Regions from separate parts of the Exiguobacterium sp. s39 genome, predicted to be linked through region 3. Evidence: a T-box and tRNA genes for the amino acid it is inferred to sense, from the RefSeq annotation. Region 3 holds a T-box; the other regions hold tRNA genes.
What was found. A T-box is a leader RNA that pairs with one kind of tRNA and senses whether it is charged. The one in region 3 lies ahead of argS (arginine--tRNA ligase), so its partner is inferred to be a tRNA-Arg.
Positions count from the first base shown of each region.

Region 1: it encodes a tRNA-Arg, which carries the amino acid that the T-box ahead of argS (arginine--tRNA ligase) is inferred to sense. The anticodon was not compared.
Region 2: it encodes a tRNA-Arg, which carries the amino acid that the T-box ahead of argS (arginine--tRNA ligase) is inferred to sense. The anticodon was not compared.

Region 1 covers NZ_JACSNA010000001.1:1,569,478-1,573,628, forward strand. Annotated here, with positions in the region: gene tig (trigger factor) at 1-895, opposite strand, end outside; gene KNQ11_RS08280 (hypothetical protein) at 1,006-1,989, opposite strand; gene KNQ11_RS08285 (hypothetical protein) at 2,017-2,541, opposite strand; tRNA gene KNQ11_RS08290 (tRNA-Arg) at 2,644-2,717, opposite strand; gene KNQ11_RS08295 (metallophosphoesterase family protein) at 2,791-3,300, opposite strand; gene KNQ11_RS08300 (XTP/dITP diphosphatase) at 3,306-3,899, opposite strand; gene rph (ribonuclease PH) at 3,896-4,151, opposite strand, start outside.
Region 2 covers NZ_JACSNA010000001.1:1,812,394-1,816,544, forward strand. Annotated here, with positions in the region: gene KNQ11_RS09505 (glutaredoxin family protein) at 50-310, opposite strand; gene KNQ11_RS09510 (RNA polymerase factor sigma-54) at 301-1,443, opposite strand; tRNA gene KNQ11_RS09515 (tRNA-Arg) at 1,598-1,673, shown strand; partial or broken gene clpP (ATP-dependent Clp endopeptidase proteolytic subunit ClpP) at 1,856-2,440, shown strand; gene KNQ11_RS09525 (hypothetical protein) at 2,561-2,797, opposite strand; gene whiA (DNA-binding protein WhiA) at 2,880-3,836, opposite strand; gene KNQ11_RS09535 (gluconeogenesis factor YvcK family protein) at 3,833-4,151, opposite strand, start outside.
Region 3 covers NZ_JACSNA010000003.1:55,647-59,797, forward strand. Annotated here, with positions in the region: gene KNQ11_RS13480 (metallophosphoesterase family protein) at 1-189, shown strand, start outside; gene KNQ11_RS13485 (hypothetical protein) at 252-857, opposite strand; gene argS (arginine--tRNA ligase) at 888-2,570, opposite strand; T-box leader at 2,631-2,849, opposite strand; gene KNQ11_RS13495 (GGDEF domain-containing protein) at 2,979-4,151, shown strand, end outside.

The sequences.
Region 1 (4,151 bases), on a different contig from region 3:
TTTTCGTAGCCGCTTCGACTAACTCATCGCGCATTGAAGCATCAGCTTCTTGTTTGCGTGTGTTTTCGAGACGCGTACGGATTTTTGTTTTCAACTCGTCGAGTGAAGAAACTTCTTCATCCATTTCTTTTGCGAACTCATCTGTCAATTCAGGGAGCTCTTGTGCTTTAACTTCGTGGATCGTTACTTTGAATGTAACTGGTTTTCCAGCGAGTGATGCTTCGTGGTATTCCTCTGGGAATGTCACTTCAAGATCTTTTTGCTCGCCAGTTTTTAAACCGACCATTTGCTCTTCGAATCCAGGAATGAAGTTTCCAGAACCGATGACGAGTGAGTAGTTCTCAGCAGTTCCGCCGTCGAATTGGTTTTCCCCATCGAAACCTGCGAAGTCGAATACGACTGTATCGCCATTCTCGATGACGCCATCTTCTTTAACGACGAGTTCTGCACCGCGTTCTTGTAATGTTTTGAGTTCAGCGTCGACGTCTTCGTCAGTAACGTTCGTTTCAACTGCTGTGTACTCAAGACCTTTGTACTCACCGAGTGTAGCTTCTGGCTCGATGACGAACGTGATTTTGAATTCGACTGGCTTGCCTTTTTCGAGTGTTTCAACGTCGATGTTCTCAAGCGCGATTGGCTCGATTCCTGATTCGACGACTGCACCTTCGATTGTGTCCTTGTAAAGGATATCGAGTGCATCTTGGTACAGTGCTTCTTCACCGTACATTTTGTTGAACATTGCGCGTGGCATTTTTCCTTTACGGAAACCAGGTGTGTTCAAAGTCTTAACGACTTTCTTGAACGCTTGGTCTACCGCTTTATCAAATGCTTCAGCAGGCGCTTCATACGTGAGGACGCCGAGGCTACCTGATTGTTTTTCCCATTTTGCAGTCATGCTGAGTCCCTCCAAAATTGTCAATTAGCGTACATGTGTGTACAACAAGTCACATTATAGCACAATCGTTCTGACGATTACCACTGTTGAACGAATCGTTTCCAGATGTCTCAATCGAAGTAAATCTGCTCGAATGCGATGACTTCTGGATAAAGGATATGTGCCGCTCGGTATAACCGCTTCGCCAGCGGACTGAGGATACGTTCCGGTTCTTCACGTTCAAATGTCAGACCTGCGAGTTCTTCGCAGGCTGCGAGCCATTTCTCCATATCTGATCCGATTCGTTCTCGTTCTTCAAGATGAATCAGTTGATCCGATCGCAAGACGAGCAACGCTCGGAACGGATCCATTCGCTCTAACGTATGCATCGATGCCAGTAACGCTTGTTGCTCCTGTTGATGTACCATCAGGATTTCTTCTAACTCTTCACGTGACGAGATCGTCCAGTCTACAGCTAAGTGTGGTACATGAATGCTTATCGGATATGACACGTGATCCAGCACGCTTCCTAATAACAGATCAATGACGAGTAGACTTTGATGTTCGGTCTCTTGCGCCTGAAGATATTTCTGGGTGATGTATGCAATGAGCTCAGAGGTCCGTTCGAATTCAATACCGGTCAAATGGCGCATTTGTTCGACCCAACTGCCATGTCGCAACACATGCATCAGTTCCGTTGCTGATGTTACCTCACGCTGCGCAACAGGGTTGTTTTGAACTGCCGGCTTTTGTTCGCGAACACGCATCTGTTGTTTGATTTCATCTAATCGAAGCGCGAGCCCATACGGCAGATACGGTGACGCCGAGCGCAAAGCGAGTTTCATCGGATAACGTTCTCCGAGTTCATAAAGAAAGAGTGCGAGCACTTGCTCGACACCCTCGACTTCAAGAAATCGTTCTGCCACTGTTTCAAATCGTTCCCGGTCATGCATTAAGAGTGGTTGAATGACATAGAGCCGGTGTAATACATCTTCTCCTGTCAATTGGTCAGTCTCTAATTCCATAATCAATTGTTCTTGTTTAGAAGCGGGCAAACGAAGAATCCGCGCTCGCTCTACTTCTAGTTCATGTTCCATCCAGCGCGATGTCCCCATATTCCGGCACTCCTTCATGTTCACTTCTTATTTCGTAAATGGATCGAGTAAAGACGTCCAGTTCGTGATCGCTTCTTGAAGTTGTCCTGCCTGCTCGATTCCTAATCGATTCAACGTATCTAATGAGACGTCAGCTTCGAGTAATCGAGCGATGTCTTCCGATTGATTCACGTACTGCTCGAGTTTTGCACTTAAATTCTGCAATTCTTGCGGCGGATTTTCAAGTCCCGCTAATCGTTGATCGATTTGATCCAGTTCTTGATTGAACTGATCAATCGTTCCGTTTTCCTTCAACTTTTCGATTTGTTGATCAAGTGCTTGTTCAGGGTTCGCGGATTCACGCGCTGTCGTAGCCGCCTCATTCAAGGAAGCCGACAAATCTGACGTGACTTGGGCCGTATCTTTCGCAATGCCTTGAAGTTCTCCAGCGTAATCGACACTATTTTTTACATCGTTGACTTGTTGTTTTGCATCGTCGACTGTATTTGAAATCTCACTACATCCAGCAAGAAACGTACTTAGCACGAGGACTGCTCCAACTTTCTTCCACATTGCATTCATCCCTTTCGAGTTCATGATACCTTAATTATAATCGAAAATCGGAATAAAAAAAAGAGACCACCCTCGTAAGGGCAGTCTCTATTTTAATTATAGCGTCCCAAGAGGGATTCGAACCCCCGACCGACGGCTTAGAAGGCCGTTGCTCTATCCTGCTGAGCTATTGGGACGTGTCAACACGAATAAACTATACTAGAACAATTCTTTCGTGTCAATCACATTACAAACATTGCATTTATTTTATTACAAAAATGTTCCGTCCAGATGCAGGGCATTCACTCGATCGCCATTCACATCGAGAAACTCGACAGAATAACGGTTTTGATCCACTTCAAGAATCGCATACGTCTTGTCTGGTCGATGACGTGGCATCCGGATTGAACCTGGATTGATGAATAACACGCCGTCCCGATATTCAGCCTTCGCAACATGGGAATGACCATAACAGACGATGTCCGCCTGCTTTTCCTTCGCATGATGCTGCAAGACATCTAGACTGTATTTGACGTCCTGACGATGTCCGTGGACACAAAGGATGGTACGACCATCTATTTCCGACATGACTTCTTCCGGAAAATCGTGTCCGTAATCGCAATTCCCTCGCACAACACGATATGGATATAATGATTCGATGTCGCGCGTCAATTGGGAGTCCCCACAATGAAATGCCAAATCCACGTCTTGGTGACGTTCGAATATCGTAAGCAGTTCTTGTTCTAGTCCATGGCTATCACTAACGATCAACGCTCTCATCTTCATCACACTCCTAAGAAAGTAGTTAAGTCCTGTTCGAGCTTGCGCAATGCATTGCCACGATGACTAATCATCGCTTTTTCTTCTTTCGTCAACTCAGCAGCCGTCTGTCCGCTTGCCGTGACGAACAATGGATCATAACCGAACCCGTTCGAACCCGCCGCTTCAAAACCGATTCGCCCTTCCATCGTTCCACGAACCGTCAATGTCTCACCCGTTGGTTTCGCTAGCGCGAGGACACAAACGAAGCGCGCCGTCCGCTCTTCCTCCGGAACACCTTCTAACTTTTCAAGTAGTAGAGCGTTATTCGCCGCATCCGACTTTTCAAGACCCGCGAATCGTGCCGAGTAGACACCTGGAGCGCCATCTAAAGCATCGACTTCAAGACCTGAATCATCAGCAAGTACCGCGTGGCCAAAGTAGGCTGCTGCCTCTGTTGCTTTTAAGAGTGCATTCTCCTCGAATGTCTCACCTGTTTCGTCCGTTTCCGGAGCATCGGCGTGATCGAGTAACGATTCGACCGTATAACCGAGACGACCCAGCATGCTTTCAAGTTCCTTCACTTTACCTGCATTGTGTGTTGCGACGATGACCTTCATCTATGTTCCCCCACTTCTTCTCCTACATACCACCAAGAGACACCGAGTGCATCTCGACCAGCATCAATCAGTTCCTTAATTCCTTTTTCCCCAAGTTCGAGCATATCGAGCATCTCTTGACGGGAAAATGTCGACTCTTCTCCTGTTGCTTGCATCTCGACGATTTTCCCCGATGAGGTCATGACGAGATTGAAGTCGACTTCAGCCGCAGCATCCTCTTCGTAGCATAAATCGAGCAAGACATTCGACTCG
Region 2 (4,151 bases), on a different contig from region 3:
GTACACCGTTATCATAACAGTCCATTTCTCGCCTTGCAAGTCTCGTTTCTCAAGTTTTTTGAAGTAAGCGGTTTCTTATCGTTTCCGTCTCGAATTTGCCATAACTCCAGATTTCCTCGTCATGCATGACGACCGGAATCTCGTATAAGAACCGTAGACTGAGCGCTTCATCCTGATCGATGTTGACTTCCTCGAACGTCCATTCCGGAAACTCATCGAGTACGAAGTCGAGTAAGATGGCGGCCTCTTCACATAGCGTACATCCCGGACGTGAATAGAGTGTTAAGTGTCTGTGTCTTTTTAATCCCATTCTGATTGCGCCTTCCTTTGCTGCATCGTTTTTTTCGTTAAACCAAGCGCTGCCCGGTACTTCGCGACCGTCCGTCGCGCGACTGTCAGACCGTCTGCTTGCAGACGATCCGTCAATTGCTGATCACTTAACGGACGATCGCTGTGTTGAATGTATTCGGCGATCCGCCGTTTAATCAAAAAACTCGAATCTCCGCTTGTCGTCCGTGAGACGAACAAGTCTTCTAAAGCAACGAGACCATGGACCGTCTCGACATACTTCTCAGCAATCGCTCGACCAATCGTTGACGGATGATGTCCCGTCGCCTCAGCGACTTGTTTTTTCGTCAGTGGCTCAAGATGCAGTTCTCCCTTGAACCAGCGTTCTTGTCGCTCAAGCAAGACCGAGAGGATGGCATGCATCGTGACGCGACGTCTTTCGTACGCGCGCAAAAAAGGCGTTGCCTCTTTTAATCCGAGCCACGTCTGATCCGTGTCGAGTGTCATCCAGTCGATTTGAAGTTTTCCATCTAACAGGTGAATCCGCGCTTCTGCCATGACCAATCGTTCTTCTTTTGGAAGGTCCGGTGTCCGGCTCAGCCGCGTCAATCGTTTTCGCAACCGCGCTCGATCCTGTTCACTGAACTGCGCGAACACCTGACTCGCCGGTTCATGTCGCAACCGAGCCGTTAGTCCGATCAATTCCGCGTCGTCTAGCTCGATCGCCTGTAACCATTGACACTCGCGCTCCGAGCGGGCAGCGATTCCGACTGGTTCACATTGTTGTAAGAGTGTCCGTGCTTCTGTAATCGTTGCAACATCGGTCGAGAAGGATGCAGCGAGCTGCTCGTCCGATGTCCGCAATAAACCGTCCGCTTCTAAATACACGATGAGTTGTTCCGCCATATATCCTATTTCCTGTCTGACTGATTCTAAACGTATTTGTGCAAGAAGCTCGTCTTCATAGGATGCCAAATGTCCTGCCATCTGCTCGACCTCTAGCGAAACCTGATTCGGGTAATGACGATGCAACCGTCGTTTCAACCGTCGCCATTCCTCCTCGAGCTCAGCTGCTGGTTGCTCAAGTACATGTAACTGATATTGTTGTGACGCCGATAACGTCATCTGTTGCGTCTGTTCCTGGCGTTGATCCATCGATTCCCCCTCCTCCACTTCTTATTATAGAAGAAACGTTTTGAAAAACATGCTCTGAACCCTTCTCGAACCGCTCAGGAAAAGAAAAGTCATCCTTCCCTATTGCTTTTCTGAAAAAATGTCGCTATACTATTAATTGTTCAGTACATCAGATGCACCCGTAGCTCAGGGGATAGAGCACTGGTTTCCGGTACCAGGTGTCGGGAGTTCGAATCTCTCCGGGTGTACCATTTATTCAACCACAAGGCAATGCCAGCAATGGCGTTGCCTTTTTTCTATATTGATATGTTTCATTTGCCCTTGTAATGGAAAAATACCTAAAAGTCGCATCGTATCTTTTGACCAATATTGACCAAAGGATTATGATAAGTATAAGTCGAATAGGAAGCTACATACCAACTATAAGGAGGCAAAGACTATGTTAATTCCAACAGTCATCGAACAAACAAACCGCGGGGAACGTGCTTACGATATCTACTCACGTTTGCTAAAAGACCGCATCATTCTTCTCGGGAGCGCGATTGACGATAACGTCGCCAACTCAGTCGTTGCCCAACTTCTGTTCTTAGCAGCAGAAGATCCAGATAAAGAAATCTCGCTTTACATCAACAGCCCAGGTGGTTCGATCACTGCCGGTATGGCGATTTACGATACAATGAACTTCATCAAGCCACAAGTCTCAACGATTTGTATCGGTATGGCAGCATCGATGGGTGCGTTCTTGCTCCAAGCAGGCGCAAAAGGAAAACGTTTCGCGTTACCAAACGCTGAAATCATGATCCACCAACCACTCGGTGGTACACAAGGTCAAGCATCGGATATCAAAATCCATGCGGAGCGTATCATCAAAATGCGTGAGCACCTCAACAAAATCATGGCTGAAAACACAGGACAACCACTTGAAGTCATCGAACGCGATACAGAGCGTGACAACTTCATGTCAGCACAAGCTGCTGCTGATTACGGTCTCATCGACCGCGTCATGGAACGTGCATAAGTCATCCAGAGTGTCTCCTTCGGGAGGCACTTTTTTTGTATTCATAGAAAAGCAAAGCCCTGTCGGTTATCGTTACATACAAAAAAACCTCCCGTTCCTTATAGAACGAGAGGGCGATGATCAGTCGATCAAGTCTGTGATGTCTGAAACGATATCGTGGTTTTCACGAATCAGCGAGTAGATCGCGTTCGCATGTGGCGAAAGCTCTTCTTCTGCTTGTAATTGTTTCAGGAATAAAGATGTTGCGAACGCAACGAGTGTGCTTTTCGGTACACCGATTGATTTTGCTTTTTTTGTTAACACTTCATCAAACTTCGCATCGACTGTCAGCGAAATACGTTTCTTTTCGTTAGCCATTTCAAAAACTCCTTAATTCGAACATTTAGTTGCATCGACTATATATTATAGTAGACTATGGTTCATCCCGCAAGCGACCCTCTTATAAGGCCCCTGTCATCGACTCTCCATTTCGTACTTTTTCAGCGATTTGATCAATCTTCCGCAACCGGTGATTGATCCCTGATTTTGAGATGGAGCCGCTTTCGACCATCTCGCCGAGCTCTTGTAACGTGACGTCTTGATGTGTCACGCGCAAGATCGCGATCTCCTTCAACTTATCCGGTAAGACATCGAGCCCGACCGTCCGCTCAAGGAACTTGATGTTCTCGACTTGGCGTAATGCCGCACCGACCGTTTTGTTGAGGTTTGCCGTCTCACAGTTGACGAGACGATTGACCGAGTTACGCATGTCTTTTAAGATCCGCACATCCTCGAACCGTAGCATCGATTGTGTCGCATCAACGAGCTTGAGGAAATCGGAAATCTTCTCGCTCTCCTTGATGTAGAGGATGTGTCCCTTTTTCCGTTCGATTGCCTTCGCGTTCAAATCAAAGACGTTCGATAGACCACGGAGCGCTGCATTATGTTCTTCATATAAGCTGAAGATCTCCAAGTGATACGACGACGTCGCCGGATTGTTGAGCGAACCTCCGGCGAGGAACGCCCCTCGTAAATAAGCGCGTGCTTTTCGTTCATCGTTGAGAATCGTGTCACTGATCGAACGAATCATCGTGAACCCTTCTCCGAGGATTCCGAGGTCTTGCAAAATCTTATCCGCCTGTTGTTTGACGCGGACGATGTAGACGTTATTCTTTTTCAGACGCATTTTCTTCCGCACGAGCAGATCGAGATGGACTCCGTATGCTTTTTTTAGCAATGAGTAGATTCGACGGGCAATCGAGGCATTCTCCGTCGAGATATCGAGTGTCAGACCACGTCCGAGACCGAACGAGATCGCACCGTTCATCCGGGCGAGCGCTGCGAGTTCCGCCTTCATCTCGTGATCGGTGATTGGAATTTGCGTTAATTCTTTTTTGACTTCTGAGGCAAAGCTCATGTCAGCTCCTCCTTTCCTTCGAGTTGACGCATCCGTCGAATCGACAACACTTTTCGCATGACCAGGCTTGCGACGGCATCTGAGTCATGACGAATGAAGTGATGATTGTAATCGACGATATCGTCTGCCAGCACTTCAACGCCAGCGAGCTCGAATTGTTTTTCATTATAGGTGACGATGTCAGCGTGATCCTTCTGGTATTTCTTCAGGTAACTCGCATCGATCGATTCATTATTGACGATGATCGTATCAACGACGCCTTGTCCGAGGAAGCGTTCAAGTGCCGCTAAATGTTCATTCGCTGTGAACGCCGTC
Region 3 (4,151 bases):
CTCTTTTTTGGTCATAGTCATATCAGAGGTTTGTTTCGAAATGGCATCGCCAAACCGAGCCCACTAGGTCAAACTTTATCCATCAAAGGAGGACGGTATGCCGTCAATCTAGGTCCCGTCGTGTTCGAACGAGAATGGTGTCTTTACGATTCAGAGCAACAAACGATCGTGTTCTATCAGGCGAAGTAAGAAGATACGACAAAAGCCGTCGGGCACAGGGCTCGACGGCTTTTGTTCGTGTATCTTATTGATCAGAGATAACGGACAAGCGATGCCTTGACGACATCCACTTGTGTGAAGTTCGTCTCTTCCGCGAATGTTTCGATGACTTGACGGACATCCCCTTGACGACGTACGAAGCTCGTCGGGACTGGTGTCGTACCGACAAGTTGCTCATGCAGACTCGTCAATCGATGATCATCGATGATCGTCGTCATCAAATCAAGGAACAGGAGAACATGCAGACGGTTCAAATAATCCCATGGTTTGTCTTCCGAACGGAATTCATTACGAGCGAGCCATTTTTTCAATCCGATCGCATCGATTTGACTCAACGTCTCTGTCGTACGTGCTGACTTCCAAAGCGTCAACAGTTCACCCAGTTTTTTCCGTGTCTGTTTCTTACGCATGAAGAATTCAAAATTGTCTTTCGTCCGTAATGCGTCTCCTTCAATCGGAGCAATCAAATCGGCTTCCGGCGCCGTCACGAAATCGTGAACGAAATCGACAGACTCTCCCGGTAACCAAGCAGCGACTTTCCCGTGAAACTCAGCCATGAAGGCGACCGTTTCTGCCAAAGGCTCCTGCTTCATCTGTGAAGCAGCTTGCTGTAATCGTTCTTTCGTCTCAGTCTTCATAATCTACCTCTTCTTATTCGTGGATTGGTCTTACATTTCTTCTGGAGCGCCGACACCAAGCAAACGAAGACCCTCTGTCAAGACGATCGTGACAGACTTGACGAGTGCAAGACGCGATTGTTTTGCTGCGTCATCTTCGAGAACACGGACGTGTCCGTAGTATTTATTGAAGCTTTGTGCAAGATCTAAGACGTAACGGCTGATGATTGATGGCTCACGACGTGTGAACGCGCGATCGATGACCGTCGAGAATTGGTTTAGCATCGAGACGACACCCCATGCATGATCATCTGCACTACCAGCGAATGGTGTTCCATCATAGCCACCTTTACGGAGCAATGAGTGCGCACGGGCATTCGTGTACTGGACATACGGTCCTGTTTCGCCTTCGAATTTCAACATCTGCTCAAGATCGAACTCGATGTTGTTCATCCGTTCGTTCTTCAAGTCATGGAAGATGACCGCGCCAACACCAACTTGGCGAGCCGTGGCTTCGGCATTCGCTAAGTTCGGATTTTTTTCCGCGATGTTTTGCTTCGCAACATCGATTGCTTCTTGTAGTACTTCTTCAAGCAAGACGATCCGACCTTTACGCGTCGACATTTTCTTTCCGTCCTTCATGATCAAACCGAATGGGACATGGTGCATTCCGTCGACGTTTTCGAATCCAAGTTTCTTCAAGACTGCGAACAATTGCTTGAAGTGAAGCGCTTGTTCCCCACCGACGACGTAGAACGCTTGCTCAAAGCGGTACGTTTCAAGACGATAGACGGCAGCTGCTAAGTCACGTGTCGCATAAAGCGTTGCGCCATCTTTCTTTTTAATCAAGGCAGGTGGCATACCTTCTGCTTCGAGGTCGACGACCATTGCCCCTTCTGATTCGACGAGGAGATCTTTTTCTTCGAGCAAATCGATGACGTGTTGCATCTTATCGTTGTAGAAGGCTTCTCCGTTCAAACTATCGAATTTAACACCAAGCATCTCATAGACACGGTTGAACTCAACGAGTGAGACTTCACGGAACCACGTCCAAAGAGTTGTCGCCTGCTCATCACCTTGTTCGAGTTTTTTGAACCAGAGACGTCCTTCGTCCTCAAGTGCCGGATTTGTTTCCGCTTCTTCGTGGAACCGGACGTATAATTTCAACAATTCCTTGATTGGTTCTGCACGGACCGCTTCTTCCTCACCCCACATCGTGTAAGCGACCATCAATTTCCCGAACTGAGTTCCCCAGTCCCCTAAGTGGTTGACACCGACGACGTCGTACCCTTTTTTACGCGAAATCTGGTTGAGCGCGTTCCCGATGACTGTCGAACGCAAGTGACCCATCGAGAAGGGTTTCGCGATGTTTGGTGATGAAAAATCAGTGACGATCGTTTTCCCGTTGGCTTCACTTGATCCGAACGCCTCTTTTTCCGTCAAAACTTGGTTGACGATTTCTTGCGAGACGACATCCCGGTTCAAGAAGACGTTGATGTAAGGACCAACAGCTTGAACGTTCGAGAACAACGGCGCGTCAATTTTTTCTGCGAGCTCCGAAGCAATCATGTTCGGTGCTTTACGGAATGCTTTAGCGAGCATGAAACATGGGAATGCTAGATCTCCATGATCTTCATGTTTCGGTTGCTCAATCAGTTGTTCGATTTGTTCAACTGATAAGGCACCTTCCATGACTTGATGTAATACTTCTGCATACTGCGCTTTATAACTCATCTTTATTTCCTCCTGCTTCACTGATTTTTTGGCAATAAAAAACGCCCCTTGCGCCACGCGCAAAGAGACGGAATGACCGCGGTACCACTCTTCTTGGTGTCATTTCGACACCCACCTTGTTTGGGGATAACGGGGTTCCCCCGGCTACGCCTTTTCCTTCTGGAATCGGGCAGCGTCTCAGAAGTGCGCTTCACGACCGGTTCGTCCTCAGGCTTCCACCATTCCCTGATTCGCTAGTTGACGAATATCAACCGTTACTCTCTTCATCATTGACTGTATTCGATATCTTTCACATTATACGCAATTCTTTCTTTTCTCTCAACCTTATTTTTTTGGTAAATGGCTCATCAAAATTTCCACAATTCGGGTATAGGAATAAAAGATACTTCTCAGGGGGAGGGATGTTTCATGCGCTACTACCAACATGTAGCCCGGACGAGCTGGATCGTCTTCGGTCTCGTCGCCTTGACATTATTAGTGATCGGCATCGTTCATCCACCAACCTTCCATCCTTCTGTCTCCATCATCAACACTCTTTATTTATTCGGACTCGTTCTCCTGTTTCAGTTCGATAATGTCCGTCGTGGTGGCATTTACTATACATTCCAAGAAGGCATCATCTTATTTTTATTCCTCAATTACGGTTTAACGTACGCCTTGATTTTAAGCCAAGTCGGTATTCTCGTCTTTCAATTCATGTCTCACCGAAAAGCGATTCGTTGGAAACGTTTCGTTTATCTCTACCCGATCAACGCCTTGTTCGATTTAGTCTACATCTCGCTTCCAGCCTTTGCGTATTATGCGCTCGGCGGACCAATCGGCTCAAACTTTACGTATACGAAAGCCTTACTCCCTTTCATCGGCTTTTTGATCACCGTCTTCCTTGTCTCTTATTTCCAATGTCTGTTCGTCAATCGCTTCCTCTACTTGAAATACGATTGGCAACGTCTCGTAAAACTTCAGTCCCTCGTCTACGGGATTAGCATGTTAAGTGCTCTACTTGGAATCTGGTTCTACGATGAAAGTCCGCTCGTCGCGGCTACAGTTTCCGCATTGATTCTCTTTTTGTTCAAACGTCTGTTGCAAGAGCGTGGTGACTCCCTTGAAGCAAACGATAATGCCAAGCGATTTGATGATGCGAAGGAACACTTGTTGATTTCCCGCTTCGAGCGCGAGACGATCGATTCGTTGCTCCTCGATTTACCGCATCTATTGCCGTTTTCTGAAGGTTGGATCTCGATTCAACAACAGCGGAAACAAGTCATCTATAACATCCGGACGAAACAACCAATCGACGTGTTACCACTGTTTCATTCCTTGTCAGCCGACGATTTGCATACCCCGATCATCTATGGGCTGCGTTGCGACTGGGGAAACGATATTCAAATCGGATTGCCTGTCGATCGTCACTCGATGCTAGCGATTCCTTCGATTACGAGCGGAGAGGTCGATGTTTCGATCATCCTATTCCATCAAGTCGCAGACGCCTATGATGTGACAAATGCCGACGAATTATCTCGTTTGCTCCGTATCTTTTGTCGCGTCTTAGAACGCTCACGTGAAACGGTCCAACTCTATACG